Regions from separate parts of the Bradyrhizobium sp. 33ap4 genome, predicted to be linked through region 3. Evidence: predicted binding sites of a transcription regulator. Region 3 holds the regulator's gene; each other region holds the start of a gene.
What was found. The regulator PhoB, encoded in region 3, activates phosphate uptake and scavenging genes when phosphate is short. The targets are predictions, from matches to a motif close to TGTCATNNANCTGTCAT.
Positions count from the first base shown of each region.

Region 1: Q2M23_RS09265 (alkaline phosphatase D family protein) is a predicted target of PhoB. The motif match lies at 2,122-2,138, and genes of this name have one in related genera.
Region 2: phnF (phosphonate metabolism transcriptional regulator PhnF) is a predicted target of PhoB. The motif match lies at 1,531-1,547, and genes of this name have one in related genera.
Region 4: Q2M23_RS39625 (esterase-like activity of phytase family protein) is a predicted target of PhoB. The motif match lies at 6,176-6,192, and genes of this name have one in related genera.

Region 1 is NZ_JAUMTJ010000009.1:68,878-76,822, forward strand. It holds gene Q2M23_RS09250 (YkvA family protein) at 1-6, opposite strand, end outside; gene Q2M23_RS09255 (4a-hydroxytetrahydrobiopterin dehydratase) at 98-403, opposite strand; gene Q2M23_RS09260 (TAXI family TRAP transporter solute-binding subunit) at 616-2,019, shown strand; gene Q2M23_RS09265 (alkaline phosphatase D family protein) at 2,202-3,764, shown strand; gene Q2M23_RS09270 (N-acetylmuramoyl-L-alanine amidase) at 4,140-5,072, shown strand; gene Q2M23_RS09275 (hypothetical protein) at 5,095-6,216, opposite strand; gene Q2M23_RS09280 (response regulator) at 6,309-6,683, opposite strand; gene Q2M23_RS09285 (Crp/Fnr family transcriptional regulator) at 6,885-7,649, shown strand.
Region 2 is NZ_JAUMTJ010000017.1:42,333-50,277, reverse strand. It holds gene phnF (phosphonate metabolism transcriptional regulator PhnF) at 777-1,502, opposite strand; gene phnG (phosphonate C-P lyase system protein PhnG) at 1,627-2,088, shown strand; gene phnH (phosphonate C-P lyase system protein PhnH) at 2,093-2,701, shown strand; gene Q2M23_RS15075 (carbon-phosphorus lyase complex subunit PhnI) at 2,705-3,808, shown strand; gene Q2M23_RS15070 (alpha-D-ribose 1-methylphosphonate 5-phosphate C-P-lyase PhnJ) at 3,805-4,689, shown strand; gene phnK (phosphonate C-P lyase system protein PhnK) at 4,682-5,479, shown strand; gene phnL (phosphonate C-P lyase system protein PhnL) at 5,488-6,186, shown strand; gene Q2M23_RS15055 (alpha-D-ribose 1-methylphosphonate 5-triphosphate diphosphatase) at 6,200-7,354, shown strand; gene phnN (phosphonate metabolism protein/1,5-bisphosphokinase (PRPP-forming) PhnN) at 7,351-7,944, shown strand.
Region 3 is NZ_JAUMTJ010000023.1:97,809-105,753, forward strand. It holds gene pstA (phosphate ABC transporter permease PstA) at 1-301, shown strand, start outside; gene pstB (phosphate ABC transporter ATP-binding protein PstB) at 298-1,116, shown strand; gene phoU (phosphate signaling complex protein PhoU) at 1,223-1,939, shown strand; gene phoB (phosphate regulon transcriptional regulator PhoB) at 2,085-2,795, shown strand; gene Q2M23_RS19450 (GcrA family cell cycle regulator) at 3,091-3,603, opposite strand; gene Q2M23_RS19455 (aspartate aminotransferase family protein) at 4,091-5,299, shown strand; gene argF (ornithine carbamoyltransferase) at 5,299-6,225, shown strand; gene Q2M23_RS19465 (Hsp33 family molecular chaperone) at 6,446-7,447, shown strand; gene apaG (Co2+/Mg2+ efflux protein ApaG) at 7,558-7,945, opposite strand, start outside.
Region 4 is NZ_JAUMTJ010000086.1:511-8,455, forward strand. It holds gene Q2M23_RS39605 (MarR family winged helix-turn-helix transcriptional regulator) at 1-21, opposite strand, end outside; gene Q2M23_RS39610 (MFS transporter) at 103-1,536, shown strand; gene Q2M23_RS39615 (mucoidy inhibitor MuiA family protein) at 1,718-3,391, shown strand; gene Q2M23_RS39620 (enoyl-CoA hydratase-related protein) at 3,561-4,397, shown strand; gene Q2M23_RS39625 (esterase-like activity of phytase family protein) at 4,776-6,128, opposite strand; gene Q2M23_RS39630 (heme ABC transporter ATP-binding protein) at 6,237-7,040, opposite strand; gene Q2M23_RS39635 (FecCD family ABC transporter permease) at 7,037-7,945, opposite strand, start outside.

The DNA of each region.
Region 1 (7,945 bases), on a different contig from region 3:
TGTCATCGCAAGGTTCCTCGACGCCGCGCCAGTTCGGCGGCGGACGATGCGAATCTGGGGACATCGGCGGACCCGCGCAAGGTTCCACGCGCCGGAGTCAATTGACCCCAAGCTGCCTTGCGATCGCGTTCATGGCCTTGGCGAGGTCGATATCGCGCTTGGTCACCCCGCCGACATCGTGGGTCGACAGCACCACCTCGACGGTCTTGTAGACGTTTTTCCACTCGGGGTGATGGTCGCTCTTCTCGGCGACCAGGGCGGCGCGGGCCATGAACCCGAAGGCCTCGTTGAAGTCCTTGAACACGAAAGTCTTGGCGATCGCCTCGCGACCGGACATCTCCGACCAGCCGGCCAGTTCCCAAAGGGCGGCCTTCTTTGCTTCCGCTGACAGCCGTTCGACCATGGTAACCCTCCCGTTTGACGCCGACTTTAGCCTAACAACCGGCCTCCGGGATGGGATCCACGCCCAAATTAAGGCCGAAATCGCGTCCTATCGCCGCTGGTAACCATGACGGAGTTGTAACATCTGTCCGTTCAGTAATTTGCTACACATAGAGGATGTGTGCGCGTTGGTAGTTTTGCGAGATTGAGCCCCGACGATTGTTTGCGAGATCGATGACAGACGGCTCCGCCAGCATGTCGCCCAAGCCGCTGCGTTCGGCAAAGCGGCGGCTGATGTTCGTTTTGATCGCGGGCGCGCTGGCCATCATCGGCACGTTGCTGGCCGGCTATTATTTCGCCGTGCGTCCGGTGACGCTGCGGATCGCGGTCGGTCCTGCCAACAGCGATGACGTCAAGGTCGTGCAGGCGCTGGCGCAGGCCTTCAACAACCAGCAGAACACCCAGGTCAAGCTGAGGCCGGTGCAGACCGAGGGCGCCACTGCCAGCGCCCAGACGCTGGCCGACGGCAAGGCCGATCTCGCCATCATCCGCGGCGATCTTGAGGTGCCGAAGAATGCCCAGGCGGTCGCGACCCTGCGCAAGAATGTCGTGGTGATGTGGGTTCCGCCCGCCAAGGGCAAGGTTCGGAAATCCGCGCGGATCACCAAGATCGCGCAGCTTGCCGGCCGCAAGATCGGCGTCGTCGGCCGCACCCCGGCCAATGTCAATCTGCTGAAGCTGATCCTGACGCAATACGGCGTCGACCCGATGAAGGTCGAGATCGTTCAATTCCCGGCCAATGAGGCGGCGGAAGCGATCAAGAACCTCAAGGCCGACGCCTATCTCGCCGTCGGCCCGGCCAACAGCAAGATCACGATCGATGCGATCACGGCGTCGGTCCGCGACGGCGGCGAGCCCAGCTTCCTTGCGATCGACGCCTCCGAGGCGATCGCGCAGAACCATCCGGCCTATGAGGCCGCGGAAATCCCCGCCGGCTCGCTCGGCTCCGCTGACCGGCCCGATGATGAGGTGAAGACGATCAGCTTCTCGCACCACATCGTTGCGCGGAAGGGCCTGTCGGACTCGACGGTCGCGGCATTCACGCGGCAATTGTTCGCGATCCGGCAGTCGCTCAAGACCGATTTCCCGCTCGCCGCCAAGATCGAGACGCCGGACACCGACAAGGATGCCACCATTCCGGTGCATCCGGGCGCCGCCGCGTTTGTCGACGGCGAGGAAAAAACCTTCCTCGACCGCTACAGCGACTACATCTGGTGGAGTCTGATGGCGTTCTCGGCGATGGGCTCGGCCGGTGCGTGGTTCGCCGGCTATCTCAAGCAGGACGAGCGCAACACCAACACCTCGCAGCGCGAACGCCTGCTGGAGATGCTGAAAGCCGCGCGGCACAGCGATTCGATCGAGGAACTCGACCAGATGCAGGCGGAGGCCGACGACATCCTGCGCCACACGCTGGACTGCTTCGAGCACGGCGCGATCGAGGAAGGCACGCTGACCGCGTTCAACATCGCGCTCGAGCAGCTTCATAACGCCGTCGCAGACCGCAAGGCGCTGTTGTTCAGCATGCCGCAGAATTTGCAACGGGCTGCGACGCAGTTCAGGGCGGCGGGCACGGCGTAGGGGCGCCGCCAATCTTTATCCGCAAATCCCCCTTGCCTCCCCCCGCACTCGGGAGAGGGAGCCTGACAGATGCGGTTCCCTTACGTCCCGCACTCCCGCCGCTGTAATCTCTCCGTCATGGAGTTTTTCTAGGTCTTGGCGCGCCTGCGGCGCATTGTCGCTGTGACCTGAGGAGGCTCCCTATGACGATCCGGTTCTCGCGAAATCTCACCCGCCGACGCTTTCTCTCCACGGCGGCTGCGGCCGGCGCCGGCGTGATTGCGATGCCCTATCTGTCGCGCGCCGCCGACCGTCCCGTGATCACCCATGGCGTGCAGTCCGGCGATGTCGGCGTCGACGGCGGCGTGGTGTGGGCGCGTGCGGACCGGCCGGCGCAGATGATGGTCGAGGTCGCGACCACTGAATCGTTCAAGGACGCCCATACACTGCCGCCGATCACGGCGCTGCCCGAGAGCGACTTCACCGCCAAGATGCTGCTGGAGAACCTGCCCTCCGGCCAGGACATCTTCTACCGCGTCCGCTTCCGCGACCTCGCCCATATCGACATCGTCGGCGAGCCGGTGGTCGGACGCTTCCGCACCGCGCCGAGCGACCGCCGCGACGTCTCCTTCGTGTGGGGCGGCGATGTCGCCGGCCAGGGCTGGGGCATCAATCCCGACGACGGCGGCATGATCACCTTCGCCGCGATGAAGAAGCACGCTCCGGATTTCCTTCTGCACTCCGGCGACACGATCTACGCCGACGGCGTGATCCCGTCCGAGGTGAAGCTTCCCGACGGCAAGATCTGGAAGAACGTCACTATACCCGAGAAGGCGAAGGTGGCCGAGACGCTCGACGAATACCGGGCCGCCCACAAGTATAACTTCCTCGACAACAACGTCCGCGCCTTCAATGCCGAGGTGCCGATCTTCGTGCAGTGGGACGATCACGAGGTGACCAACAATTGGTCGCTGTCGAAACAGCTGCCGGCGGCCTACAAGGAGCGCGACATCACCGTGCTCGCGGCGCGCGCGGCAAAGGCCTTCCACGAGATGTATCCGATGCGCGAGAGTATCGTCGAGCCGGGCCGCGTCTATCGCACGCTGAGCTACGGTCCGCATCTCGACGTCTTCATGCTCGATGAGCGCAGCTATCGCGGCCCCAACGGCCCGAACCTGCAGGAGCAGTATGGCCCCGACGCCTATTTCATCGGCCCGGACCAGATGGCCTGGCTGAAGCGCGCGCTGCTCAACTCGCGCGCCACCTGGAAGGTGATCGCCTCCGACATGCCGCTCTCGCTGATCGTCTATGACGATGCCGCCAACAAGAAGGGCTCGGAAGCCTTTGCGCAGGGCGATGGCCCGGCGCGCGGCCGCGAGCTCGAAATCGCCGATATACTGCGTTTCATCAAGACCGCGGGAATCGTCAACACGGTGTGGCTGACCGCCGACGTGCATTACGCCGCCGCGCACTACTACAACCCGAACAAGGCCCAGTTCCAGGAGTTCGATCCGTTCTGGGAATTCGTCTCCGGCCCGCTGCATGCCGGCACGTTCGGTCCGAACGAGCTCGACAACACCTTCGGCCCCGAGGTGAAGTTCATCAAGGCGCCGGGCGAAGGCAACCAGAACCTGCCGCCGTCGGCCGGCATGCAGTTCTTCGGCCACGTCAAGATCGACGGCAAGAGCGGGCAGATGACGGTAAGCCTGCGCGACCGCGTCGACGCCGAGCTGTGGGCGATCACGCTCGACCCGAAGCCGGTCTAGTGTGCTGAATGCGAAGTTCGTGCGATTTCGCGGCAGCCACTTTCACGCACTTCGCATTCATAAAGCACACTAGAATTATAAGTTTGCTAGTGTCCTTATCGAATCCGAAGTTCGCTCCGAAGGTGCGGCAAATGATGCGAACTTCGGATTCGGGACACTAGTTCGGTCACAGCCACGACGGAACCGGACTCTTGGTCTTGACGGCCTTGCCGCCAAGGCGAGGCAACGCGATTGCCGGGGATGGACCTCCCCGGCATCTTCCGGTACCGATGTCGGAGCCGTTATGCTGGGGGCCCGGAGGGGCGGAGCATGAGGCGCTGCGAATTCTTTCGCGTGCTCAGTGGTAGCGTTGCGAGGTTTCGGCCTCGCCGCTTGTTGGTCGTCGCGATCGCAGTGTTCGCGCTGCTGCCGATCGAAGTCAGCGATGCCGGCTGGCTGCCCGATCTCTTCAGGAGCTCACCCAAGCATGCCAAGTCGCCGAAGCGCGCGAAGGCGACAAGGGCTGCCAAATTGGCAAGGCACCGCGCTCCGCCCAGGCACCGCGCCATGCGGCTGGCCGCCCTTGGGCCAGTCACCCTGCCGCTTTCGGCTCTCAAGCCGGCCGCTGCCAAATGCGATCCCGCGACGTTCCGGATCGTGCTGGATGTCGGACATACCGCGCAATCGGAAGGCGCGATCAGCGCGCGGAATGTCGCCGAGTTCACCTTCAACCTGCGCCTTGCGCGGCTGATCGAGGAGAGGTTGAAGGCCGAAGGCTTTACCGAAACCAGGCTGCTACTGACCGAAGGCAAAGCGAGACCGAGCCTCTTCAAGCGGGTCGCCGCCGCCAACAATCTGCACGCGGATCTGCTGATGTCGATCCACCATGACTCCGTGCCCAACAAGATGCTCGAGGACTGGGAGTTCGAGGGCAAGAAAAGCCACTTCAGCGACCGCTTCAGCGGCTACTCCGTGTTCGTCTCCCGGGACAATCCGGACTTCAAGACCAGCCTCCGGTTCGCCGAACTGGTCGCCGGGGAAATGAAGGCCCAGGGCCTGCATTATGCCGAGCAATACAGCCAGGCCATCATGGGTCGTTACCAGCACCCGTTGCTGAACAAGGATACCGGCGTCTACAGCAATGATGAACTCATCGTGCTGAGAAAGACCGCGATGCCCGCGATCCTGCTGGAGGCGGGCTCGATCATCAACCGGGACGAGGAACGCGAGATGGACTCGCCCGAGCGCCAAAACCTCATCAGCAGCAGCGTTGCTTCCGCCGTGAAGGAATTCTGCGAGCCGCGATGGGCGCTGCTCGGTCCACCCTGACGGCCGAGCGATCGACTCCTCCTCAGCCCGGCTTGCCCGACTTGATCTCCTTGAACTTGGCAAGCGCCTGCTCGAACTTGGCGTTGAACAGCCACATCGCATCGAGGATCTCGCGGAAGGTCGCGGATGTTCTTACCCGGTCGGCCCGGCCGAACGCGAAGATGCTGTTGTTGCGCAGATATCGCATGATCCTGGGATCGGAAATTCTGTAGCCGACGAGGTTGCCCGATTTGAGCGCTGCCCTGGTCGGCGTGGGAATGATCTGGATCAGCTCAAAGACCTTCATCTGATCGATCGGGTCCGGCAGCGCTTTCTGGATCGCCGCGACCTGCGGGAAAAGTTCGGCGTGTGCGTTCATGAGGCCGTCCCGCACGGCGGTCCAGTGATTGAACCTGTGGTCGAGGTTGCCGACCCGCGCCTCTTCCCGGTCGTCGCGACGGCTCAGCGCAGGATCGAGCGTCGCGATCGACCCCTTGATGGCGGCCCATTTCCTTCGGCCGTCGCGATCCTCGGACGGGCCGGTCTGCAGGCTTCCTTTATAGGTGTTCGATCGTGCATTGCCCGCATTCTGCTTGCCGTTCGTCTCGGCAAAGAAGAGGCCGAGGCTGATACGGCCCGCGACGGCGGCGTCGGCGGCGTCAAGACCCTTGGCCCGCGCGATCACCGTCGCCAGATCGACCACGTCCTTGAATGGCGTATCGGATGTTTGCGCACCGGCGGGCGGCGCCTCCATGACGTCGAAGAGCTTCCGGTACTCATCGAGCAGCGGCTCCTTGTCGGCGTCGAAATAGGCCGGAGGGATTCCGAATCTGTTGGGCCTACCGATCCTGGACGGAAGCGCATCGGTGAGGTCCTTGTAGGCGCTCATCATCTCGACACGGGCCAGATAGATCGCCTGACCCGGCAAGTCGGGCAGCGGCTGATTGGCATCGATCTGCGCGCGGCGCTGGCGCAGGATCGACTCGAAGCCCTTCAGGGCTTTGTCGTAGGTCTCAAGCGCGGCCGATTGCTCGCTCGAGAGTGCGGCCGGCGTAGCGAGAGCTGGCGACACGAAGCGACCGACGACGGCCGAGCCGAACGGCGGCGCTGGCAGCAGCCCGAGAGCGAGCGCGGCTGCGGGCGCGGCAAATATCCTGACCACCATGACGCTTTCCCGAAGCGCTTGCGTCACCGAATCCGACAGGCTGGATGGTAGACGACGAACGCGCCGACGGCGAGGCCGAAGCCGGCAATGCGTCAACGTCCGTTTCGCAGCGCCGCCTCCAGCGCCTCGCTCGAGCACGGCTTGGTCAGCCGCGGTTTGTCGGCGAGCGATGCCGGCAGCCGGATGTCCGCACCATAGCCCGTGACGAACGCGAACGGCACCTTCAGCGCATCCAGCCGCTCGGCGATGGCGAACGTCTTCTCGCCCCTGACGAGGCCGACGTCGAGCAGCGCGAAATCCGGCGCGCGTTCGGCGATCAATTCGAGCGCCCGGGCGACGTTCGTGGCGGTGCGCACCGTCCGGGCGCCGAAGCCGAGGATGGTGTCCTCGAAATAGAGCGAGATGATCGGATCGTCCTCAACCACGAGGACGTCACCGGGCGTGCCGGCATTGGGGGTGAAGTCCATGGCGTGCCAGTTTCCGTTTTTAAAGCATGGATGAAAGACCGGATCAGTCCGGCCGGATTGGCCCGCGACCGGCGCCTGAAAGCACGCCGGCTGTTCCCGAGGTGAAACCCATCACATCGCGGGCTGCCGCGTCTGTTCACTAGTGAACATAAATCCGGGAACTTTCCGATTATGGTCCGCGTTGGGTTCTCAGGATTTCCAATGATCACGAAACGGACCGAGTTGGCCGGGACGAGTGACCGGCCGTTCAACAATCTTTTGCGCCGGCTGAACGCCGCCGATTACGAACTGATCGCGCCGCACCTTGCCTTGGTCGAGGCCGCGGCCGGCGATCTGCTCTACAATCCCGGCGACGACGTCCAGACCGTGCATTTTCCATGCGGGCCAAGCCTTGCGTCCTACATGGTGCCCAATGAGGACGGCCGCGATGTCGAGACCATCCTGGTCGGTCGCGAGGGCGCGGTCGGCGGCATCGTCAGCCAGGGCTTCCTGCCGGCCTACACCCGCATCACCGTCAAGTTCGGCGGCCCGTTCGCGCGGCTGCCGGTCAGCAAGCTCGACGCCGCCAAGCTGACGTCGATCTCCGTGCGCAACATCTTCGCGCGCTATGCCGATTGTATGCTGGCGCAGATCTTTCAGTCGACCGCCTGCAATGCGATCCACTCGATCGAGCAGCGCGCGGCGAAATGGATCATCTCGGCGATGGAGCGCACCAATGGCAACGGCATGGTGCCACTCACGCATGAACAGCTCTCGACTTTGCTCGGCGTCGGCCGCAGCTACACCAGCCGCGTGATCCAGAACTTCAAGGCGGAAGGCGTGCTCGAGACGCGTCGCGGCGCGATCGTGATCCGCGACGCGGACAAGCTGCGGCAGCGCTCTTGCCTGTGCAACGACGCCGTCAAGGATCATTTCGAGGAAGTGCTGCGCGGCGTGTATCCAAGCGAGGACAACCCGCAGAACTAGGGTGTGTACTCATTATTCGTCGCATCCGCCATGCTTCCGGAAGCCGACGCTGAACCCGATATCGCCGTAGGGGTTCGTCCTATCGCCCCAACCCCGCGCGCTTAATGAGCGCTTAACGCTTTTGCGCAACAGATAGGATCACCAGCGCGGAATTAGTCCTAGTTATGAGTGCGAGCCGAGCTCCCGAGGAGGGGAATCGGATGGGACTGCTTTTTGTCGGAGCGCTGGCAGGAATCCTGATCGGCTTTGGCTGGTTCGCGCCTTCCCGAGGGGATTTCCTTGGGTGTGAGTCAAGA
Region 2 (7,945 bases), on a different contig from region 3:
ATCGCCAGCGATGAGGTTGGCTGCGGCGTTCGGCTCCGCGGTCGCTTCCCTTCCGCGCAACCAGGAGCCGGGAGAAAATCATGCGCAAATTGTTTCTATGGGGCCTAGCACTTGGGATTGCTTCGGTGGCGATCACGGCGACCAGCGGTCGTTCGCAGGCCGGCCTCATTGCGCCGCTGGGTCTGCGCCAGGCCGCCGACGAGCTTCGTCTCGCGGAAACTGTCCAATTCACCTGGAGGGGCCACCGCTACTGTTGGTACAGCAGGGGATGGCGCGGCGGCGGTTGGTATCGGTGTGGTTTTGGTTCAAGGCGCGGCATGGGTTGGGGTGGTCCGGCGGGATGGCACGGATGGCGACGGCCAGGCCACCGCCCGGTCACTCGGCCTCCGAGACCTGGGCGGCCAGGAATCGAGCGTCCGCAACCACTCCCGCAACCGCTTCCCGGCAGGAGCTGATGGCTGCTTTGTCTATCGTTCGCCGGCCGCGACGTGGCCGCACGCCAGTCGGAGCCCCGCCATGTCCTTGAAGGAGCCGCAAACACGCGCGGGCCAAGTGCGCGATACCGTGCTGGTCGATCTCGCGCTGGAGAGCAGTGGATCGTACCGCGCTTTTACCTGGGGGGGTGCTCGATCGGCTCATGGATGAGCCGTGGTTGCGCAGCGAGGCAATATCGGGCACCTGACGACGACCAACGTTCATACTGGCCGTGGGCGTGTGTAACAAGACATCGGGCCTTGCAGGGCTCGACCGTTTAGTTCGGATTACAAAGGGGATTGTCAGCCGTTCTCGACCAGAAACTCCACGCGCTCGGCGGCGAAGCGCGAGCGCTTGGTCACCAACGGCTGGTCCAGTATGTCGACGTCGGTGGCGTCGACCACCAGCACCGGCCGTCCCAGCGGCAGGTCGAGTCGCGCGGCGTCGGTCGCATCGACGATCGCCGCGGTGATCCGGGTCGAGGCGCGGTGGTAGTCCTTGACGCCGTAATGCCCGAGCAGCTTCGTCATCGAGCGGACGTTGGCGAACACGCTGCCGGCATCGGGAAACCGCTCGGCCGACAGCCAGGTGGTGGAGACGCAGATCGGCGTCCGGTCGGCGAGCCGCACCGCTTCGATCCGGATCAGCGGCGCACCGATCTTCAGGCCGAGCTCGCGCGCAAGCTCGCGATTGGCGGTGTCGCTGCTCGCATCGATCAGCTGGCCGCGCGGCTCGTGACCGCCGGCGCCGACGATCTCGGAGAACCGCGTGCGTGAGCGCAAGGGATAGGCGAGGCGCTGGGCTTCGACATAGGTGCCGCTGCCGCGCTCCGCGCGCACCAGGCCGCGCTCGGCCAATGCGGCGAGTGCCCGCCGCACGGTGTGCCGGTTGACCCGGTACGTCTCGGCGATCTCCATCTCGCCGGGCAGCTTTTCGCCGGCGGCGAAGCGGCCGTCAGCGATGCCGCGCTCGATGCCGTCGGCGACCTGCCGCCACAAGGCGACGCCGGAACTTTCCTGCATGCTCATGGCGCGGTGATACCAGAAATCTTTGGTTTGTCACGAAACAGTCATGGCGCTCCGCTATCAAGTTGTCTAGTATCATAGACAACTTGATGCAAGGTTGCCCAAAGGTTTGCCCATGAGTTCGACCATGAGTTCGACCGGACCAAACAGCAAACAGGCCCAGCGCAAGGCCGCGATGACGGTGCTGGCGCACGCCGCCGCTACGGACATCGCAGGCAGGCTGGCCGCGATCGCGGTGCCCGCGCATGAGAACCTGCGCGAGCCGGAAAACGGCCTTGTGATGCTGCGCGGGCGGATCGGCGGCGACGGTGCGCCATTCAATCTCGGCGAGGCGACGGTGTCGCGCGCGGCGGTGCGGCTTGCGACCGGCGAGGTCGGCTTCGGCTACACGCTCGGCCGCGACGCGCGGAAGGCGCAGATGATCGCGCTGTGCGACGCCATGGTGCAGTCGGCGGAGTTGTCCGGCGAGGTGGAGGCCAAGGTGATCGCGCCGCTGCGCGTCGCCATGAACGCCGAACGCGGCCGCAAGGCAGCGGAAACCGCGGCGACGCGGGTCGATTTCTACACGATGGTGCGCGGTGAGGGATGATGCAATGACGACGATTGCCGAAATGCCCGCGGGCTTTGCCGACAAGGTGCTGTCGGCGCAGTCGGCTTTCCGTTCCGTGATGGATGCGATGGCGCGCCCGGGCAGCGTGCAGCGCGTCGCCGCGAGCGTCGGAACGCCCGCCGGCATGATGCGCGGCTCGGCCGCGATCGCGCTGACGCTGTTCGATCACGACACGCCGATCTGGCTTGACGCTGCGATGTCGGCGACGCCGGACGTCGCCCGCTGGCTGAAGTTTCACGCCAGCGCGCCGGTGGTGGCCGATTCCTCGATCGCGAGCTTCGCTTTGATCGGCGATGCCGCGAGCCTGCCGGCGCTCGATCGCTTCGCATTCGGCAGCAGCGAATATCCTGACCGGTCGACCACGCTGATCCTGCAGGTCGACAGCCTGTCGCAGGGGCCGGCCTTCGAGCTGAAAGGGCCCGGTATCGACGGGAGCGCCGTGCTGCAGGCGATGCTCAAGCCGCGCGACCTGTTCCAGCGGCTTGCGATCAACGAAGCCCTGTTCCCGCGCGGCATCGATGTCGTGCTGGTCCATGACGATGCCATTGTGGCGATCCCGCGCACCACGCGGCTGATCGCAAGCGGAGTGTGAGCGATGTATGTAGCCGTCAAGGGAGGCGAGCGCGCCATCGAGAACGCCCATCGTCTGCTCGCGCATGAGCGGCGCGGCGACCGCGAGGTGCCCGAGGTGACGCTGGCACAGATTTCCGAGCAACTCGCGCTCGGCGTCGATCGCGTGATGACCGAAGGTTCGCTCTACGACCGCGAGCTCGCGGCGCTCGCGATCAAGCAGGCGCGCGGCGACATGATCGAGGCGATCTTCCTGGTCCGCGCCTTCCGTGCCACGCTGCCGCGCTTTGGCGCCACCGAGCCGGTCAACACCGGCGAGATGCAGGTGCGGCGGCGGATCTCCTCGACCTTCAAGGACGTTCCGGGCGGCCAGATCCTGGGGCCGACCTTCGACTACACCCATCGCCTGCTCGATCCGCAGCTCGCTGAAGGCTTTGTGCCGGAGCAGCCGGCGACCGCGGAGGCCTCGCAGGCCGCCACGCCGCGGGTGACCGACATTCTCGGCCGTGACGGTCTGATCGAATCCTCGCCGCAGGCAGATAGCAACACGCCGGTCGGCGACCTCACGCGCGAGCCGCTGAGCTTTCCGGCCGACCGCGATTTGCGGCTGCAGAATCTGGCGCGCGGCGATGAGGGCTTCCTGCTCGCGCTCGGCTACTCGACGCAGCGCGGCTACGGCCGCAATCACCCCTTCGCCGGCGAGATCCGCTTCGGCGAGGTCGAGGTCGAGTTCTTCGCCGAGGACGCGGGCTTTGCCGTGCCGCTGGGCTCGATCGAATTGACCGAGTGCCAGATGGTCAACCAGTTCAAGGGCTCGACGACCGAGGCGCCGTGCTTCACCCGCGGCTATGGCCTCGCCTTCGGGCAGAGCGAGCGCAAGACCATGTCGATGGCGCTGGTCGATCGCGCGCTGCGTGCGCGCGAGCTCGGCGAGGAGGCGGCGGCGCCGGCGCAGGACGAGGAGTTCGTGATGTCGCACTCCGACAATGTCCAGTCGACCGGCTTTGTCGAGCATCTCAAGCTGCCGCACTATGTCGACTTCCAGTCCGAGCTCGGCCTGTTGCGCAAGCTGCGGCAGGAGTTCGCGGAAGCCAACGAGGCCGTGGAAATGCAGGAGGCCGCGGAATGAACGCGCCGACGTACAATTTCGCCTATCTCGACGAGCAGACCAAGCGGATGATCCGCCGCGCGATCCTCAAGGCGATCGCGATCCCCGGCTATCAGGTGCCGTTTGCGAGCCGCGAGATGCCGATGCCCTATGGCTGGGGCACCGGCGGCGTGCAGGTGACCGCCGCGATCCTCGGTCCCGACGACGTGCTGAAGGTGATCGACCAGGGCTCGGACGACACCACCAACGCGATCTCGATCCGCAAATTCTTCGGCAAGACCGCGGGTGTCGCGACCACGACCTCGACCACGGACGCGACCGTGATCCAGACCCGGCACCGCATTCCCGAGGCGTCGCTGCATGCCGGACAGGTGCTGGTCTATCAGGTGCCGATCCCCGAGCCGCTGCGCTTCCTCGAGCCGCGCGAGACCGAGACGCGGCGCATGCACGCGCTCGCCGAATACGGGCTGATGCACGTCAAGCTCTACGAGGACATCGCGCGCTTCGGCCATATCGCGACCGCCTACGCCTATCCGGTGAAGGTGAACGCACGCTACGTAATGGACCCGTCGCCGACGCCGAAATTCGACAATCCGAAGATGGACAATTGCGCGGCGCTGCAACTGTTCGGCGCCGGCCGCGAGAAGCGCATCTACGCGATCCCGCCCTACACCACCGTGGTGTCGCTGGACTTCGAGGATCACCCGTTCACGCGCTACCGCTTCAACGCGCCCTGCGCGCTGTGCGGCGCCGACAATTCCTATCTCGACGAGATCATCACCGACGACAAGGGCGCGCGGATGTTCGTCTGCTCCGACACGGACTTCTGCGAGCAGCGCCAGGCCGCCGGCCATCACGGCACCGAGAGCGCAGCGCCGCACAAGGAGAAGGCGCATGTCTGAGCTCTCGAGCCTCGACAACGACGAGCCGTTGCTGGTGGCCGAGGGGCTTGCCAAGAATTACGGCCGGCTTGCCGCCTGCCGCGACGTCTCGTTCGCGCTCTATCCCGGCGAGGTGCTGGCGATCGTCGGCGAGTCCGGCTCGGGCAAGTCGACGCTGCTGCAGCTGCTCTCGGCGCAGCTCGCGCCGAGCGCGGGCCGGGTGTGCTACCGGATGCGCGACGGCGTGCTGCGCGATCTCGCTGAACTCGGCGAGGCCGAGCGGCGCTTCCTGTTCCGCACCGACTGGGGCTTCGTGCACCAGGACCCGGCGCAGGGGCTGCGCATGGGCGTCTCGGCCGGCGCCAATGTCGGCGAGCGGCTGATGGCGGTCGGCTGGAATCATTACGGCCGCATCCGCGACACCGCGTCGACCTGGCTGGAGCGGGTCGAGATCGATACCGGCCGCATCGACGACGCGCCGAAGACCTATTCCGGCGGCATGCGGCAGCGGCTGCAGATCGCCCGCAACCTCGTCACCGAGCCGCGGCTGGTGTTCATGGACGAGCCGACCGGCGGCCTCGACGTCTCGGTGCAGGCGCGTTTGCTCGACCTGATGCGCAACCTCGTCAGCGAGCTCGGGCTCGCCGCGATCGTCGTGACCCACGATCTCGCCGTGGCGCGGTTGCTTTCGCATCGCGTGATGGTGATGAAGGGCGGCCGCGTCATCGAGACCGGCCTCACCGACCAGGTGCTCGACGATCCGCGTGAGCCCTATACGCAGCTGCTCGTTTCCTCGATTCTTCCGCCATGAGCGTGCCAATGACCGCGATGATCGAACTTGCCAACGCCGAGAAGACCTTCACCATGCATCTGCAGGGCGGCGTCGAACTGCCCGTGGTGCGCGGCGTCTCGTTCCACGCCGATCCGGGTGAGTGCGTGGTGCTGTCGGGCCCGTCGGGCGCCGGCAAATCCTCCATCCTGAAGATGATCTTCGGCAACTATCGCTGCGACAGCGGCCGGATCGGCATCCGCCATCACGGCATGGTTGTCGACCTTGCCACCGCCGAGCCGCGCCAGGTGCTGAGCATCCGCCGCTCGACCATCGGCTATGTCAGCCAGTTCCTGCGCGCCGTGCCGCGGGTGGCGACGATCGACGTCGTCGCCGAGCCTTTGATCGTCAACGGCGTGGCGCGCGAGGAGGCCCGCGCGCGCGCCGGCCAGCTGCTGCGCCGGCTCAACATTCCGGAGCGGCTGTGGACCTTGCCGCCCTCGACCTTCTCCGGCGGCGAGCAGCAGCGCGTCAACATCGCGCGCGGCTTCATCTCGGACCTGCCGATCCTGCTGCTGGACGAGCCGACCGCTTCGCTCGATGCGGCGAATCGCGCCGTGGTGGTCGAGCTGATCGCGGAGAAGAAAACCAAGGGCGTCGCGATGGTCGCCATTGTCCATGACGACGAAATCCGTCATCTGATTGCCGACCGCATCGTCGATGTGACCTCGTTCGCGGCTGCTGCCTGAAGGACCGTTTGAAATGACCGCCAAGCAAGACACTATCATCGGCAACGCCCGGCTGGTCCTCGCCGATCGCGTGATCGAGCAGGGCTGGGTCGCGATTGCTGATGGCAAGATCGCCGAGTTCGACGAGGGCAGGGCGCCCGAGGCCGCCGAGGATGCCGGCGGCGATCTCCTGATGCCCGGGCTGATCGAGCTGCACACCGACCATCTCGAGATGCACTATGTGCCGCGGCCGAAGGTGTTCTGGAATCCGGTCGCGGCCGTGATCTCCTATGACGGGCAGCTCGCGACCTCAGGCATCACCACGGTGCTGGATTCGCTGCGGGTCTGGCGCGAGGACGGCGCCGAGGATGTCGACGGCCGCGCCGGCGTGCTGGCGGCGGCGATCGCGGCGGCGCGCGAGGAGAATCTGCTGCGCGCCGATCACTTCCTACATCTGCGCTGCGAGGTCCCGATGCCGGACGTGGTCGCCGAGGCCAAGGAGCTGATCGACCGGCCGGACGTGCGGCTGATGTCGCTGATGGACCACACGCCGGGCCAGCGCCAGTTCCGCGACGAGGTCAAGCTGCGCGACTACTATCGCGGCAAGGGCGGCGGCATGACCGACGCCCAGCTCGACGTGCTGTTCGCACGGCGCTTCGCCTATCAGAAGGAATATGCGGTGGCGAACACCCGCGCGATCGTCGCGCTGGCGCATGAATACCGGATCCCGCTGGCGAGCCATGACGACACCACGGATGAGAACGTGGTCGACGCCGTCAACGACAAGGTCGCGGTGGCAGAGTTCCCGACCACGATGGAAGCCGCGCGAGGCTTGCACGCCGCCGGCATCGACATCTTGATGGGCGCGCCGAATGTGGTGCGCGGCGGCTCGCACTCCGGCAACATCGCGGCCGTCGATCTCGCCAATGAGGGCATGCTCGATATCCTGTCGTCGGACTACATCCCGTCCAGCCTTTTGATGGCGGCGCTGCAGCTGCCGCGGCATGTGCCGGCGATCGATCTCGCTTCCGCCGTGCGCACCGTGACCAAGACGCCGGCCGAAGCGGTCGGGCTCACCGACCGCGGCGAGATCGCGGTCGGCCGGCGCGCCGACCTGATCCGCGTGCACGTTGCGCGCGATCTGCCTGTCGTGCGCAGCGTCTGGCGCGAGGGAGGGAGGGTCGCATGACCGATGCATCCGTCGTCGCCGATCGGCGCGCCGGAATCGGTCCCGGCCGGCTGATCCTGGTGGTCGGCCCGAGCGGCGCCGGCAAGGATACGCTGCTGGGGTTCGCCAAGGCGGCCTGTGGCGATGATCGCGATGTCGTGTTTCCCCGTCGACTGATCACCCGCCAGGCCTCGGCGTCGGAGGACAATGAGGAGGTCAGCGCGGAGAGCTTCCAGCGCGCGGTAGCCGCCGGCGACTACGCCATGCACTGGGAAGCGCACGGCCATCGCTACGCGCTGTCGCGGTCGATCAACGACGATATCGGCGCCGGGCGCACCGTGATCGCGAACGTCTCGCGTACCGTGATCGCCGCGGCGCGCCGCAACTATGCCAATGTTGTCGTGGTGCTGGTCACGGCGCCGCCAGATGTGCTGGCCGCGCGGCTCGCGATGCGGGCGCGCAGCAGCGACGGCCTTCTCGAGCGGCGGCTGGCCCGCACCGTCGACGAGAGCACGTCAACGCCCGATTTCACCATCGTCAATTCCGGCACCGCCGACTATCATGCGCGACAGCTTGTCCGCATCATCAAGGGCGAACGCTGGGACGACTAGC
Region 3 (7,945 bases):
GATCAAGCGGATCGCTTATCGTGCCGCGCGATCGGGTCTGATCACCGGTGTGCTGCTGGCGACCGCCCGCGTCGCCGGCGAGACCGCGCCGCTGCTGTTCACCGCGCTGTCGAACCAGTTCTTCAGCCTGGATCTGACCAAGACGATGGCCAACCTGCCAGTGACCATCAACAACTTCGTGCAGAGCCCCTACGCCTACTGGAAAGAGCTGGCGTGGAGCGGCGCGCTGCTCATCACATTCACCGTGCTCGCGTTGAATATCGGCGCGCGTATCCTTGGTGCCGAAAGGGCCGCAAAATGACCGAGCTTTCCGTCTCCACGACTGCCGCAGGCCACATTCCCCAGGTTCCGCTGCCGGAAGCGCCGCCGAAAGTCACGGTGCGCAACCTCAACTTCTATTACGGCGAGCACCACGCGCTGAAGAACATCAACCTGGCGCTCGGCACCAACCGCGTCACGGCGTTCATCGGCCCGTCCGGCTGCGGCAAGTCGACCCTGCTGCGCATTTTCAACCGGATGTACGACCTGTATCCGGGTCAGCGCGCGGTCGGCCAGCTGATGCTGGACCAGACCAACATTCTCGACCCCAAGCTCGACCTCAACTTGCTGCGCGCGCGGGTCGGCATGGTGTTCCAGAAGCCGACGCCGTTCCCGATGACGATCTACGAGAACATCGCCTTCGGCATCCGCCTCTATGAGAAGATCTCGAAGTCCGAGATGGACGACCGGGTCGAGAAGGCGCTGCGCGGCGGCGCGCTGTGGAACGAGGTCAAGGACAAGCTGAACGCCTCCGGCCTGTCGCTCTCCGGTGGCCAGCAGCAGCGCCTGTGCATCGCACGCACCGTGGCGGTGCGCCCCGAGGTGATCCTGTTCGACGAGCCGTGCTCGGCGCTCGACCCGATCTCGACCGCCAAGGTCGAGGAGCTGATCCAGGAACTCTCCGAGGACTACACGATCGCGATCGTCACCCACAACATGCAGCAGGCGGCGCGCGTCTCCGACAAGACCGCCTTCATGTATCTCGGCGAGCTGATCGAGTTCGACGACACCAACAAGATCTTCACCTCACCGAGCGATCGGCGCACCCAGGACTACATCACCGGCCGGTTCGGTTGACCGGCGCATGATCCGGAAAAGTGGAAACCGGTTTTCCGATCAGGTCATGCTAAAATTCAGGACACGAAGCCATGATCCCCGGGATCATGGTTGAGGGAGACAAGCGATGGCTTCTGAACATACCGCCAAGGCATTCGACAGCGACCTGCAGGAGTTGACCCGCCTGGTCGCCGAGATGGGCGGCCTGGTCGAACGAATGATCACCGAGTCGGTCGACGCGCTGATCCGTCGCGACGTCGCGCTCGGCAAGCGCGTGGTCGCCGCCGACATCGAGATCGACAATCTGCAGCGCAACATCGAAGAGCGCGCGGTGCTGACGATCGCGCGCCGCCAGCCGATGGCGATCGACCTGCGTGAGATCGTCAGCGCGATGCGCGTCGCCACTGATCTCGAGCGGATCGGCGACCTCGCCAAGAACATGGGCAAGCGCGTCGCGGCGCTGGAGAGCGATTTCCAGCCGCTGAAGTTGATCCGCGGCCTCGAGCACATGACCGACCTCGTGCTGTCGCAGGTCAAGTCGGTGCTCGACGCCTATGCCGCGCACGACCTGCCGGCGGCGATGAACGTCTGGAAGGGCGACGAGGAGGTCGATGCGATCTGCACCTCGCTGTTCCGCGAACTGCTCACCTACATGATGGAAGATCCGCGCAACATCTCGTTCTGCATCCATCTGATGTTCTGCGCCAAGAACATCGAGCGGATCGGCGATCACGCCACCAATATCGCCGAGACCGTGTTCTACATGATCGAGGGCCAGCAGATCACCGACAAGCGCCCGAAGGGCGACATGACCACTTTTGCCACCACGGTGCCGGGCAACTGAGGCATGATCGGCAAGCACGGAACCGGCAAGAGCGAAACTGGACGATCCTCGCGACAAATCGTTTCCGCGGGGACTATGCTCAAGGAAGTAAGCGTTTCGGTTTGCGTCTGGGCAACGGATCACCACAGAGAAAGAACTTAAACCGATGAGCGCACGCATTCTGGTAGTCGAAGACGAGGAAGCGCTGACGACGCTGTTGCGCTACAATCTCGATGCGGAAGGCTACGATGTCGAGACGGTGGGGCGCGGCGACGATGCGGATACAAGGCTGAAGGAGCGCGTCCCCGACCTCGTGGTGCTGGACTGGATGCTGCCGGGCCTGTCCGGCATCGAACTGTGCCGCCGCCTGCGGGCGCGGCCCGAGACCAAGCAGCTTCCGATCATCATGCTGACCGCGCGCGGCGAGGAAAGCGAGCGCGTGCGCGGGCTTGCCACCGGCGCGGACGATTACATCGTCAAGCCGTTCTCGGTGCCGGAGCTGCTGGCGCGGGTGAAGGGCCTGTTGCGCCGCGCCAGCCCGGAGCGGCTTGCGACCGTGCTGACCTACGGCGACATCGAGCTCGACCGCGAGAAGCGCCGCGTGGCGCGCTCGGGCCGTCCGATCGATCTCGGGCCGACCGAGTATCGCCTGCTCGAATTCTTCCTCGAGCATCCCGGCCGCGTGTTCAGCCGCGAGCAATTGCTCGACAGCGTCTGGGGCCGCGACATCTACATCGATGAGCGCACCGTCGACGTGCATATCGGCCGCCTGCGCAAGCTGCTCAATCCGGGCCGCGAGCAGGATCCGATCCGCACTGTGCGCGGCGCCGGCTACGCGCTCGACGACCGCTTTGCCAAGGCCGAGCCGCAGCCGTAACGGCCATGCGGCATTCATAAACCGCAACACGGCGTCGTCCCGGCGAAAGCCGGGACCCATACGCCGCGGCCAGCGCAATCGGCACGCGGCCAGACGGCTTTCTAACAACACCCATTCGTGGTTATGGGTCCCGGCCTGCGCCGGGACGAGGCCGGTGACGTAGCGGTAGCCCGGATGGAGCCGACGGGTCGCGCGAACGAGCGCCCCGTTGGCTCCATCCGGGCTGCGTCACACAAAAAAATCCCCGCTTTCGCGGGGATTTGTCTTTGAGGTCTTCCGTCGTTTTCCCGAGTGCTCACTTGATCTGCGGTTTCGCCGACGGCCGGCGGCGATCGGCGGCGGGCTGGTAGGCGACGCGCGAGTGATGCGCGCAATAGGGCAGGCCGCCGAGCGCTTTGCCGCCGCAGAAGAAGAATTCCGGGCTCGAGGGATCGCCGACCGGCCAGTGACAGGTGGCCTCGTTGAGCTCGAGCAGCGACAGCCGCTGGCTCATCGGCACCACATTGTCGTAGGAGATCGGATCGGGCTCCATCTCGGCCTCGAAGGCGTGCGCCAGCGCGGTGTTGCCGCGCGAGACCGGGCGCGCCACCCGCATCATGTGCTGGGCGGGGCGGGCCTTGCGCTGCCGCGGCGCGGCCGTGGAGGGTGCCTTGGCGCGGCCGGAGAGGCCGAGCCGATGCACTTTGCCGATCACGGCGTTTCGCGTCACATTGCCAAGTTCCGCCGCGATCTGGCTGGCCGACAGGCCGGACTCCCAGAGCTTCTTCAGCTGCTCGACGCGATCGTCGGACCAGGTCAATACAGTCATCGCATTCTTCCCTTCGCGTAGCGCCGGCCAATCATTGGAGCGGCGCTGCGAGCCAATCTGGACAAAAATCCCTGCGGCCAGAATCCCTTAGCCCTCGCCGGGCACGGTGTTGCGCCCGAACGTTTACGCGAGACACAAAGGTTACTTAGAGGGTCCAGTACCGCCGCACGAGATGTCGTACCCGACAGGCCAAACGCTACAATATGGCGTGACTCTGGCGCAAGAGTCCGCGGTCGTGCGTCCACATGTTCCCACACAGTTAAGCATCGCGATGAGGCTTTTCCACCGCACCGGAATGCTCCGGATTGCGCTCGTTTCGCATTGCAGGAAGGCCACTTCGTGGCGATTGACACTTACCGACCGCAGCATAGAATGCCCGCCACGTGCCGCCCGCAAAGGCGGCCGTTTTGTTTTCCGAAGCTGGCCGTTGCTGCGCTGGCGTCAAGGCGCGCGGCAATTGTCGGCTTAAAAACCGTCAGTGATCGTCATGACCAACGCTGCCACGTCGCATCTGCTCCCCGTCTTCGCCAGGGTCGATCTCGGTTTCGAGCGCGGTGAGGGCGCCTGGCTGATCGCAACCAACGGCGACCGCTATCTCGATTTCACCTCGGGCGTCGCGGTCAACGCGCTCGGGCACGCGCATCCGCATCTCGTCAAGGCGCTGCAGGAACAGGCGACCAAGCTCTGGCACATGTCGAACCTGTTCAAGAGCCCGGACGGCGAGGTGCTTGCCGCGCGGCTGTGCGAGCAGAGCTTTGCCGACTTCGTGTTCTTCTGCAATTCCGGCGCGGAAGCGATGGAGGGCGTGATCAAGCTGGTCCGCCACTATCACTTCTCCAAGGGCCATGGCGAGCGCTACCGCATCATCACCTTCGAGGGCGCCTTCCACGGCCGCACGCTGGGCACGCTGGCGGCGACCGGCTCGGCGAAATATCTCGAGGGCTTCGGCCCGCCGATGGACGGCTTCGACCAGGTGCCGCATGGCGACATCGACGCGGTGAAGAAGGCGATCGGTCCGCACACCGCCGGCATCCTGATCGAGCCGGTGCAGGGCGAGGGCGGCGTGCGCTCGGCGCCGCAGGCGTTCTTCAAGGCACTGCGCGCGCTGTGCGACGAGCACGGCCTGCTGCTCGCCTTCGACGAGGTGCAGACCGGCATGGGCCGAACCGGCGAGCTGTTCGCCTACAAGCGCACCGGCGTCACGCCGGACGTGATGTCGCTGGCCAAGGCGCTCGGGGGCGGTTTCCCGATCGGCGCGGTGCTGGCGACCGCGCAGGCCGCGGCCGGCATGGCGCCCGGCTCGCACGGCTCGACCTTCGGCGGCAATCCGCTCGCGGTCGCCGCCGCCAATGCCGTGCTCGACGTCATGCTGAAACCCGGCTTCTTCGAGCATGTGCAGAAGATGTCGCTGCTGCTCAAGCAGAAGCTCGCCTCCGTCGTCGACCGCTATCCCGGCGTGCTGTCGGAGGTACGCGGCGAGGGGCTGTTGATCGGCGTCAAGGCCGTGGTGCCGTCGGGCGACCTGATCGCAGCGCTGCGTAGCGAGAAGCTGCTCACCGTCGGCGCAGGCGACAATGTGGTGCGGTTCCTGGCGCCGCTGATCGTGACCGAGTCCGAGATCGACCAGTCGATCACCGCGCTCGAGCGCGCCTGCGCGACATTGTCGGTGGCGCAGCCGAAGAAGGCGGCTGGATAATGAGCAAGCCGGTCCGTCACTTCCTCGATATCAACGAGCTGCCGCTCGGCGAGCTGCGCAACATGCTGTCCGCCGGAGCCGCCATGAAGGCGAAGCTGAAGGCGCATGAGAAGGGCAGGAAGCCGCTCGAAGGCAAGACGCTGGCGATGATCTTCGAGCGCCCGTCGACCCGCACAAGGGTGTCGTTCGACGTGGGCATGCGCCAGCTCGGCGGTGAATCCATCATGCTGACCGGCGCCGAGATGCAGCTCGGCCGCGGCGAGACCATCGCCGACACCGCGCGCGTGCTGTCGCGCTATGTCGATGCGATCATGATCCGCATCCTCAACCATGACGCGCTGCTCGAGCTCGCGGCTCACGCCACCGTTCCCGTCATCAACGGCCTGACCCGGCGTTCGCATCCCTGCCAGGTGATGGCCGACCTCATGACCTATGAGGAAAACCGCGGCTCGATCGAGGGCAAGACCGTGGCCTGGACCGGCGACGACAACAACGTGCTGGCCTCCTGGGCGCATGCCGCCGAGCGGTTCAAGTTCCAGCTCAATGTCGCGACCCCGCCGGAGCTGTCGCCGAAGAAGCCGATGCGCGACTGGATCAAGGCGACCGGCGCGCCGATCATGCTCGGCACCGATCCGGAAGCCGCCGTGCGCGGCGCCGACTGCGTCGTCACCGACACCTGGGTGTCGATGGGCGACAAGGAGGGCGAGCACCGCCACAACGTGCTGCGGCCCTATCAGGTCAATGCCAAGCTGATGTCGCTCGCCAAGCCGGACGCACTGTTCATGCACTGCCTGCCCGCGCATCGCGGCGAGGAGGTCACCGACGAGGTGATCGACGGGCCGCAATCCGTGGTGTTCGACGAGGCGGAAAACCGCCTGCATGCGCAGAAGGGCATTCTGGCCTGGTGTTTCGACGCGGTCGCGTAGTCGGAGATCAGAAGCGTTGTCGTCCCGGGCAAGCGAAGCGCGACCCCGGACCCATAACCATCGCTGTCAATTGTTGCGAAGGCTGGGGCACCAGCTTGATGCAAGCAACTCACATCGGTGGTTATGGGTCCCTGCTTTCGCATGCTTTCGCAGGGACGACGGAAACATCCGCGTTAGTGAACCCCTTTATTTCATGGTCCGAGACCCCAGATAGAGCGCCATGGTTTCACAATCCCCCGACATCAAAATCACGCCCGAGGCGCCGGTTCGCGCGCCCTCAGCGGTTCCGGTCGACGATGCCGTGCTGGCATTCGAGGTCGGCGCGCTGGACCTGCGCGGCCGGCTGACCCGGCTCGGCCCCGCGCTCGACGAGATCCTGCACAAGCACGATTATCCGCCCGCGGTCGGCAAGCTGCTCGGCGAGGCGATCGTGCTGACCACGCTGCTCGGCTCGTCGGTCAAGTTCGAGGGCCGCTTCATCCTGCAGACCCGGACCGAAGGTCCGGTCTCGCTCCTGATCGTGGATTTCCAGGCGCCCGACCGGCTGCGCGCCTATGCGCGCTACGACGCATCGCGCCTCAAGAATGGCCAGAGCTCGGGCGAGCTGCTCGGCAAGGGCCACCTTGCGATGACCATCGATCAGGGCTCCAACACCAGCCGCTACCAGGGACTGGTCGCGCTCGACGGCGGCGGCCTGGAAGAGGCGGCCCACGAATATTTCCTGCGCTCGGAGCAGATTCCGACGCGGGTGCGGCTTGCGGTCGGCGAGGAGATGCGCGGCGGCGAGGGCGGCAAGCTGCACTGGCGTGCCGGCGGCATCCTGCTGCAATTCCTGCCCAAGGCGCCCGAGCGCGCCAAGCAGGCCGATCTGCATCCCGGCGATGCGCCGGAAGGCACGGCCACGCATAGCGTGCCGGACGATGACGCCTGGGTCGAGGGCCAGTCGCTGATCTCGACCGTCGAGGACGTCGAGCTGATCGATCCCGATCTGTCCGGCGAGCGGCTGCTCTATCGCCTGTTCCACGAACGTGGCGTGCGTGTCTTCAACCCGCAAACGCTGCGCGCGCAGTGCTCCTGCTCGCGCGACGCGGTGTCGTCGATGCTGAAGAGCTTTGCGCCGAACGACCGCGCCGAGATGGTCAAGGACGGCAAGGTCGTCGTGACCTGCGAGTTCTGCTCGTCGGTGTATGAATTCACGCCGCAGGAAGCCGGCGTGGAGTAGACGCGTTCGTCATCGTAGCCCGGATGAAGCGCAGCGAAATCCGGGGCCGCTCCAACCGCGGATGCACCTGCCCCGGATTGCGCTTCGCTCCATCCGGGGCTACGCAGGCGTCAGTTCAGCACCCTTTTGCCGCCCGGGCTCGGGCTGTCCAGCGAAAATGTCGGCACGTCGATGTCGAAGCGCTCGCCGGCTTCGGTGACCATCTGATAGCTGCCGGTCATGAATCCGGAGGCGGTCGGCAGCGGCACGCCGCTGGTGTATTCGAAGCGTTCGCCGGGCGCGAGCACCGGCTGCTCGCCGACCACGCCCTCGCCGCGCACCTCCTGGCGGCGGCCGGTGGCGTCGGTGATGATCCAGTGCCGCGTCCGCAGCTGCACCGTATCCGGGCCCGAATTGACGATCACGATCTTGTACGACCAGAAATATTCGCGCCGGTCGACCGACGAGCGCTCCGGCATGAAGTTCGGCTCGACGGTGACTTCGATCTGGCGGGTAACG
Region 4 (7,945 bases), on a different contig from region 3:
GCTGGGTTCCGTTTTCGCCATCGCTGCCTCCGAGGACTTGACAGATACATGCATATGCACCTAATGGCAATAGATGCATATGCACGTATTTCGGAGGGTGTGATGTCGGAGGTAGAGGCGGAGACCATCGATCTGGTCGTCGAACCTGATGCGCGGCCGCGGTCCTGCGTCGCCACCGCAACCCCGCGCCAGGTGCTTGCGATCGTGTCGGTCGGAATTTGCCTCGCCAATCTCGATCTGTTCATCGTCAATGTCGGGCTGCCGAACATCGCGCAGGAATTTCGCGGCGCCTCGCTTGAGGATTTGTCCTGGATCCTCAATGCCTACGCCATTGCCTACGCGGCGTTGCTGGTGTTCTTCGGCCGGCTCGCCGAACGCCACAGCCGCAATCTCAGCTTCCTGCTCGGCGTCGCGCTGTTCACGGCCGCGTCGGCGGCATGTGCGCTGGCCTCCAGTGTCGAGTTCCTGGTCGTCTCCCGCGTGGCGCAAGCGGCCGGTGCGGCATTGATGACGCCAACCTCGATCGGCCTGCTGCTGGCGTCGTTTCCGCCCGAGCAACGCGCCGGGGCGGTGCGCACCTGGACGGCGATCGGCGGCCTTGCCGCCGCACTGGGCCCGCTCGCGGGAGGCGTGCTGGTCACCTTCGACTGGCGCTGGATCTTCATCGTCAATGTCCCGATCGGCGTCGTCGCACTGATCGTCGGCTGGCTGAAATTGCCCGAAGTGCCCGGTCACGACGTGCCGCGTCCGAGTTCATGGGCTGCGCTGCTGGTGACCTCCGGTATCGGTGCGCTGACATTTGCGATCGTGAAGGCGAACGATTGGGGATGGAGTTCGCGCGGCGTCGTGCTTGGCTTTGCCGTCGCGACCGTCTCGCTCGCCGCCTTCGCACGGCATTGCCTCAGATCGAGGAATCCCTTCGTCGATCCTGCGCTGTTCGCAGTCAGGCCGTTCACCGGCGCGTCGTTGGTGATGGCGCCTTATTCGGCGGCCTTCGGCGCCATGCTGCTGTCCTGCGCCTTGTGGGAGCAGACGGTATGGGGCTGGTCGGCGTTGAAGACCGGCCTTGCGATCGCTCCCGGCCCGCTGATGGTGCCGATCACCTCGCTGCTGTTTGCCGGCCGGCTGATTGCGCGGTTTGGCGCCGCGGCCGTCGTCTCCGCCGGAATCCTGCTGTTCGCGGCCGGCCTCGCGATCTGGGCGACGCTGCTCGGGGCCGACCCCAATGCGCCTGCCGTCGTCGCGGGCGTGATGCTGATCGGTATCGGCGTCGGGCTGACCTTTCCGACCCTGATGGGCGTCGGCGCCGGCGCGCTGCCGCCGTCGTCGTTTGCCACCGGCTCCGGCGTCATCAACATGATCCGGCAGGCGGCACTGGCGATCGGCGTCGCGATCTTTGTGGCGATCCTTGCAACGCCGGTCTCGATGACCGAGCGGATCGCAGCGTTTCAGCGCGGCTGGTGGATCATGATCGCGATCACCTTGGCCGGCTTCGTGCCGAATTATCTGTTCATCCGGCGCAAGGCAGATCGCTAACGCCCGAAAGACATCGCCGCGCCATGCGGCAGCCGCGGCGGCGCCCTCGTCGCGCCGCAGGGAAACCTCAATCGAACCAGTCCCTTCCTCGCTGCGTCTCACCACGAGAAACGGCGCGCAGTCGAGCCCGGCGCGCCGTTCGTCTCGCGCGCGATGCGGCGTTTTTTTCCGGAGGGATGTCATGTGTAGGATTGCGAATTATCTTGTGACCACCAGCCTGGTGCTGGCGGGTGCGCTGGTTGCCGGGCCGCTGCAAGCGGCCAATCTCGATGCGGCCTCGCAGGTCGATGCCGTGACCGTCTATCCCGATGGCGCGAGCGTCACCCGCGTCATCACGCTGGATCTGCCTGCCGGCGACAACACCCTCATCGCCAGGGATTTCCCGATCGGGCTCGATCCGTCCTCGCTGCGGGTCGAAGGCGAGGGCGGAGCGAAGCTCACGATAGGCGCGATCGACACCAAGCTGCCGGGGCCGCTGCTGCCGCAAAATCTCTCCGAGATCGACAAGCGCATCGAGGCGCTGAACGATCAGCGCGCCGATTTGCAGGGACTGATCAGCGCGGCCGAGGCGCGGCGCAAATTTGCTGAGCGGTTTGCCGAGGCGTCACCCGCGGGCCTCGGCGAAAAGGGCGAGGCGCGTCCGCTCAGCGAGTGGCGCGCGGCGTTCTCGGCGGTGGCCGACGAGGTCGCAACCGCCGACAGCGCGATCCGTGACGCCGAGCGCAAGATCCGCGTGATCGACCGCGATCTTGCGCAGCTCGCAGCCGATCGCACCAGCAAGCCGCCGAGCAAGGTCGAGGTGCGGATCGATGTCGCCTCGCAGGCGGCGACCAAGGCGACCTTGCGGGTCACCTATGCGGTTCCCAACGCGCGCTGGACGCCGCTCTATGACGCGCGGCTCGACACCGGCGCCAAAGACCGCAAGCCCGCGATCGAACTGGTGCGCCGCGCCGAGATCACCCAGTCGACCGGCGAGGACTGGTCGAACGTGGCGCTCGTCGTCTCCACCGTGCGGGTCGCGCGCGGCGGCAATGCGCCCGACCTCCGCTCGCTGATCGTGCAATATCCGCAGCCGCCGCGACCGCTGGCGAAGCTTTCGGGAGAGGCCAGCATGCGGTCGCGCGAGGCGCTGGCACCCGCGCCGGCCGCCGACGCGGTTCAGCAATTCCGCTTTGGTGGGGGACGCATGGACGAACTGGAAGCCACCGCCGAGGTCGGCGCCTTCCAGGCCACCTTCAAGATTCCCGGCCGCGTCAGCGTTGCCGCCAATGAGGGCGCGAAGAGCCTGCGCATCTCGACGGCGACCATCACCCCCGATCTCGCGGTTCGCGCCGTTCCGGTGATCGACCCGACCGCGTTCCTGGAAGCGAGCTTCGTGCAGGCCGACGATGCGCCGTTGCTGCCGGGGCAAATCTCGATCTACCGCGACGGTATCTTTGTCGGCCGCAGCCGGATGGCCACCGCCGCCAAGGACGAGACCGTGCGGCTCGGCTTCGGCGCCGACGACAAGGTCAAGATCGAACGCACGGTGGTGAAGCGCAACGAGGGCTCCGCCGGCCTGATCGTGACCACGTCGAAGACCGACGAGCGCGCCTTCAAGACCACGGTGCGCAACGGCCACGACTTCCCGATCAAGGTCGCGGTCCAGGATCAGCTCCCGGTCAGCGAGAACGACGATATCGTGGTGGAGATGCTGCCGTCGTCGACGCCTGCCACGACCACCAATCTGCGCGACAAGCGCGGCGTGCTGGAATGGGCGTTCGAGGCCAAGGCCGGTGATATCAGGGACATCAATTTCGCCTGGCGGATGCGCTGGCCCAAGGACAAGGGCGTCGTGATGGTGCCGGCGGGCTAGAGCCCGTGCCGGGGCTCTAGCGTTGTTGCTTTACGCGTTTTCTTCACACGAACCGGAACCCACTTCGCTTGAAAACGCTTTGAGGACCTGCGTCATCTGCCGATGACAACCCTCCCGATCTCGGGCATCACTTTGCCAAAGGCAACAAAGCCTGAGATCGGGAGGATCCATGAGCTACCAGCACATCATCGTCGATGATCCGCGTCCGCGCGTCCGCCGCATCACGCTGAACCGCCCCGAGAAGCGCAACGCGCTGAACAATCGCCTGCGCGGCGAGATCTTCGAGGTGCTGGAGCAGGCCGACCGCGATCCCGAAATTTCGATCTCGATCCTGCGCGGCGCCGGACCCTGCTTCTCGGCGGGCTACGATCTCTCCGCCGACAATCGCGTCGACCAGCCCTATCACTCGGCATCCGGGCCCGGCCAATGGTCGCGCCATGTCGTCGAGGGCTGGTTCTCGATCTGGGATCTCGCAAAGCCCGTGATCGCGCAGGTGCACGGCTATTGCCTCGCCGGCGGCACCGAGCTCGCGACCGCCTGCGACGTGGTCTACGTCGCCGACGACGCCCAGATCGGCTATCCGCCGGTGCGGCTGATGAGCCCGCCCGACATGCAGTATCACCCGTGGCTGGTCGGCATGCGCCGTGCCATGGAATTGATGCTGACGGGCGACGCGATGTCCGGCCGCGAGGCCGCCGAATGGGGCTATGCGACCCGGTCGTTTCCGCTCGCCGAGCTGGAGACGAAGACGCTGGATTTCGCCGAGCGCGCGGCCAAGGTGCCGATCGAGCTGCAGCAGCTCAACAAGCGTAGCGTCCACCGCGCGATGGAAATCATGGGCGCCCGCGCCGCGATGCGTGCCGGCACCGAGATCCAGGCGCTGGCCTTCACGACCGAGGCCAGCAAGGCCTACATGGCGGGCTTCCGCCGCGACGGCGGCAGCGTGAAGGCCCAGCTCGACCAGCGCGACACGACGTTCGGAGATTACCGGACGAAGAAGGAGTGAGGATCACGCAAGCCGCGCGCTGAGCTGTATCGCCGTCACCCTGAGGAGGCCGCAAAGCGGCCGTCTCGAAGGGCGGCGGCCCGGCTGTCTCCGCGTCGGCTGCATCGGGGCCGTGCATCCTTCGAGGCTCGCCCAGCGGCGCGATTGCGCCGCTGGCTCGCACTCCAGCGACAAAGGCGAAGCCTTTGCGCGGGGATGACGGAATGGCCGTCGTGCCGGGATGAGCATCACGCTATCCGCATATTCGTTGTCATGCCCCGCCTTGAGCGGGGCATCCAGTACGCCGCGGCTTGTCCGTTGAGCTCGGGCGCGCCTCTGGAATACTGGGTCGCCCGGTCGAGCCGGGCGACGACACTGTTGTGCGTGGCGAGCGCCGCCTCACTTCGCCTTCAGGAAGTCGCCGACCTCGAGCAGTACGAACTCGTCGTCATCGGCCTTGTTCGGGTCGCGGCTCGAGGAGAACGGCAGGTTGTTGTCGTTGCCGACGATGATGTGGGTCTCGTCGACCCGGTCGACGTTCTCGATGGTGAAGAACGGGAAGGTGTAGACGCCGTCGTTGAGCGGCTTGCGCGCCTTTTTGTTCGGATCGCGGATCTTCATCAGCTCGATATAGGCGATCTTGCGCACCGGCTTGCCGACATTGGCATCGGACAGCTCGATCTTGTAGACGCGCTTGAACTTGGCGAGATCAGGAAAACAGTTCTCGCCGCGCTGGCCTTGCGGGCAGGCCTTGTCGGCGGTGCCTTCGCCATTGTCGCGCTCGATCACGAGGCCCTGGGCCGGATCGATCATGTTGAAGTCGCCGATCGCATTGCCGTTCTGCTCGAACAAGTACTGCCAGTAGCGTCCGGTGAACTTCTCCGCCGCGACGTCGAATTCCAGGATGCGTGGGGCCTCCTTGCCGTCGACCTTCTCCCAATCCTTCATGTCGGCATCCCACAGCGGCCCCTCGAGCAGGCCGTAAAGGAACTTGCCGTCCTTGGAGGAAGCAAAACCTTCATAGCCCTTGGAGCGGCGCAGGTTGACGTTGGTGTAGCTGGCGCCGGGCGCGCCGGGCGACTGCACCGCCCAGTGATCCGGCGAGCGCACCGGCTTGCCGTCGGCGACGGTCTCGAACACGGCGAGGATCTTGCCGGTCTTGTCGGCCTTGAGGATGTAGGGCCCGAATTCATCGCCGATCCAGAAAATGTCGTTGATGATCTGGAAGCCTTCGGTGTCGAAATCGGCACCGGTCAAATAGCGCTTGGCGGTGTCCTCGTGGACGATGCGGAACGGCACCTTCCTGTCGGGATCGTGCAGGAACACGGTCTCCTGACGCTCGATCGTGCCGCTCGCCCAGTCGATCTTGTGCCGGTTCAGGTACAGCATCGAGTCCGCCGAGTTGTAGCGCGAGCCCATGCCGTTGTCGGTGATCACCCAGAACGAGCCGTCGGGCATCACCTTGATGCCGGAATGGCCCTGCAGCGGCTGGCCTTTGAACGGCAGCGACACGCCGGTCGGCCGCTCGTACGATTTGCCCATCACGGTGCCGATGGCGTCGACGCGCTTGCCGGTGGTGTATTTGCCCGAGGTCTTCAGATCATCAGGGGCGTCGGCGGGCGCGTCGATGAAGCTCTCCGCCGGCATCACGGCGTGTCCCGCCAGCGTCGCCGGGAATTCGCCCTCACCCTGCGCGAATGCCGATGTGGCGAGCAGGATCGAGGCGACGGAGCAGAGCAGGGACAGGCGCATGGTTGATCTCCCAAAGGATAAACGATGCGGTGTTCTCCGAGCCGCCTGTTACAGCCGGCTGACAGTTTTGTGAACCGCGGATGTTGCGGCGGGATAAGGCTTGCGGCGTTACGTCGCCTTGCCCGCCGGCTGCATCGTCTGCGGCAGCAGGAACGGCACGCCACCTCCGGTATAGGCGATCGCAGCGTCGATCTCGAAGATCTCGCGCAGCGTCTCGGCCTTCATCGCCGCCGTACGGTCGCCGTCGACGGCAAGCCGGCCGCGGTGCAGCAGCAGGATGCGGTCGGCGAACCGCATCGCGAGGTTGAGGTCGTGCAGGATCGCGATCACCGCGGTGCCGCGGGCAGCGCGCCGCCGGGCCGTTTCGACCAGGTCGATCTGGTGCCGCAGATCGAGGCTCGAGGTCGGCTCGTCCAGCAGCAACAGTCCCGGTCCATGCAGCGCTTCGCCGCAGGCGAGCTGCACCAGCACGCGGGCGAGATGCGCCCGCTGCTGCTCGCCGCCGGACAGCGTCGGCAATTGCCTGAAACGGAAACGCGCGAGCCCGACCTCGTCGAGCGCCGCCTCGACCAGCGCGCGCGCCACCGCGCGCGGGCTTTCGCCGGCGCCCACGCTGACGATTTCCTCGACGGTGAACGGGAAGGTGACGTTGACGTGCTGCGACAGCATCGCGCGGTGCTGCGCCAGCGCGCGCGGGCCGTAAACCTGCAGGTCGCGCTGCCTGAGCCTGATCGCTCCGCGCGACGGGCGCAGGTCGCCCGACAGCATCCGCAGCAGGGTCGATTTGCCGGCGCCGTTGGGACCGACGATCGCGACCATCTCGCCGGCATCGATCTGCAGCGACACCGCATCGACCAGCGTCGCGCCGCCGACCGTCATCGATACCGACTGTGCTTCGAGCAGGGCCGTCATAGCGACACCAGCCCGCGCTGCCGCAGCAGCATGGCGAGGAAGAACGGCGCGCCGATCGCTGCCGTCAGGATGCCGATCGGCATTTCCGCGGGTGCCACGATGGTGCGCGCCACGGTGTCGGCGCCGACCAGGAGGATGGCACCGAGCAGCGCGGAGGCCGGCAGCAGCAGCCGATGCGCCGGCCCGATCACCAGCCGCAACAGATGCGGCACCACGATGCCGATGAAGCCGACCACGCCGCAGACCGAGACCGCGACCCCGGTCATCGCCGACACCAGCACGATCGAGATCCGCTTCAGCCGTTCGACGTCGACGCCGCTGTGGAACGCCACCGCCTCGCCGAGCACCAGCACGTCGAGCCCGCGCGCGATCGAGAGGCAGGCGGCCAGCGCGACCGCCAGCACCGGCGCCAGCGCCGTGAGCTTGCTCCAGGTCGCGCCGCTGAGCGAGCCGAGCAGCCAGAAGGTGATGTCGCGAAGCTGGCGGTCGTCGGCGACGAACACCAGAAGGCCGATGCCGGCATTGGCGATCGCGGCGATCGCGAGCCCGGCCAGCAGGAAGATCGCAATCGATGTCCGGCCGCCGCGGCTGGCGATGCCGTAAAGCACGACGGTCGTGATCAGCGAGCCGGCAAAGGCCGCGATCGGCAGCAGCTGGTGTTGCAGGAAGCGCAGGCTTTCGCCGAGATGGCTGTCGGTGAACACGATCGCGGCCGCCGCGGCAAACGCGCCGCCGGAGGAGACGCCGACCAGCGCGGGGTCGGCAAGGGGATTGCGGAACAGGCCCTGCATGATCGAGCCTGATACGGCAAGGAGGCCGCCGACCATCGCCGCCGCCGCGATCCGCGGGATGCGGATCGACCACACCACGAGCTGGTCGCGTGCGAGCAGCGGGTTGGCGACACG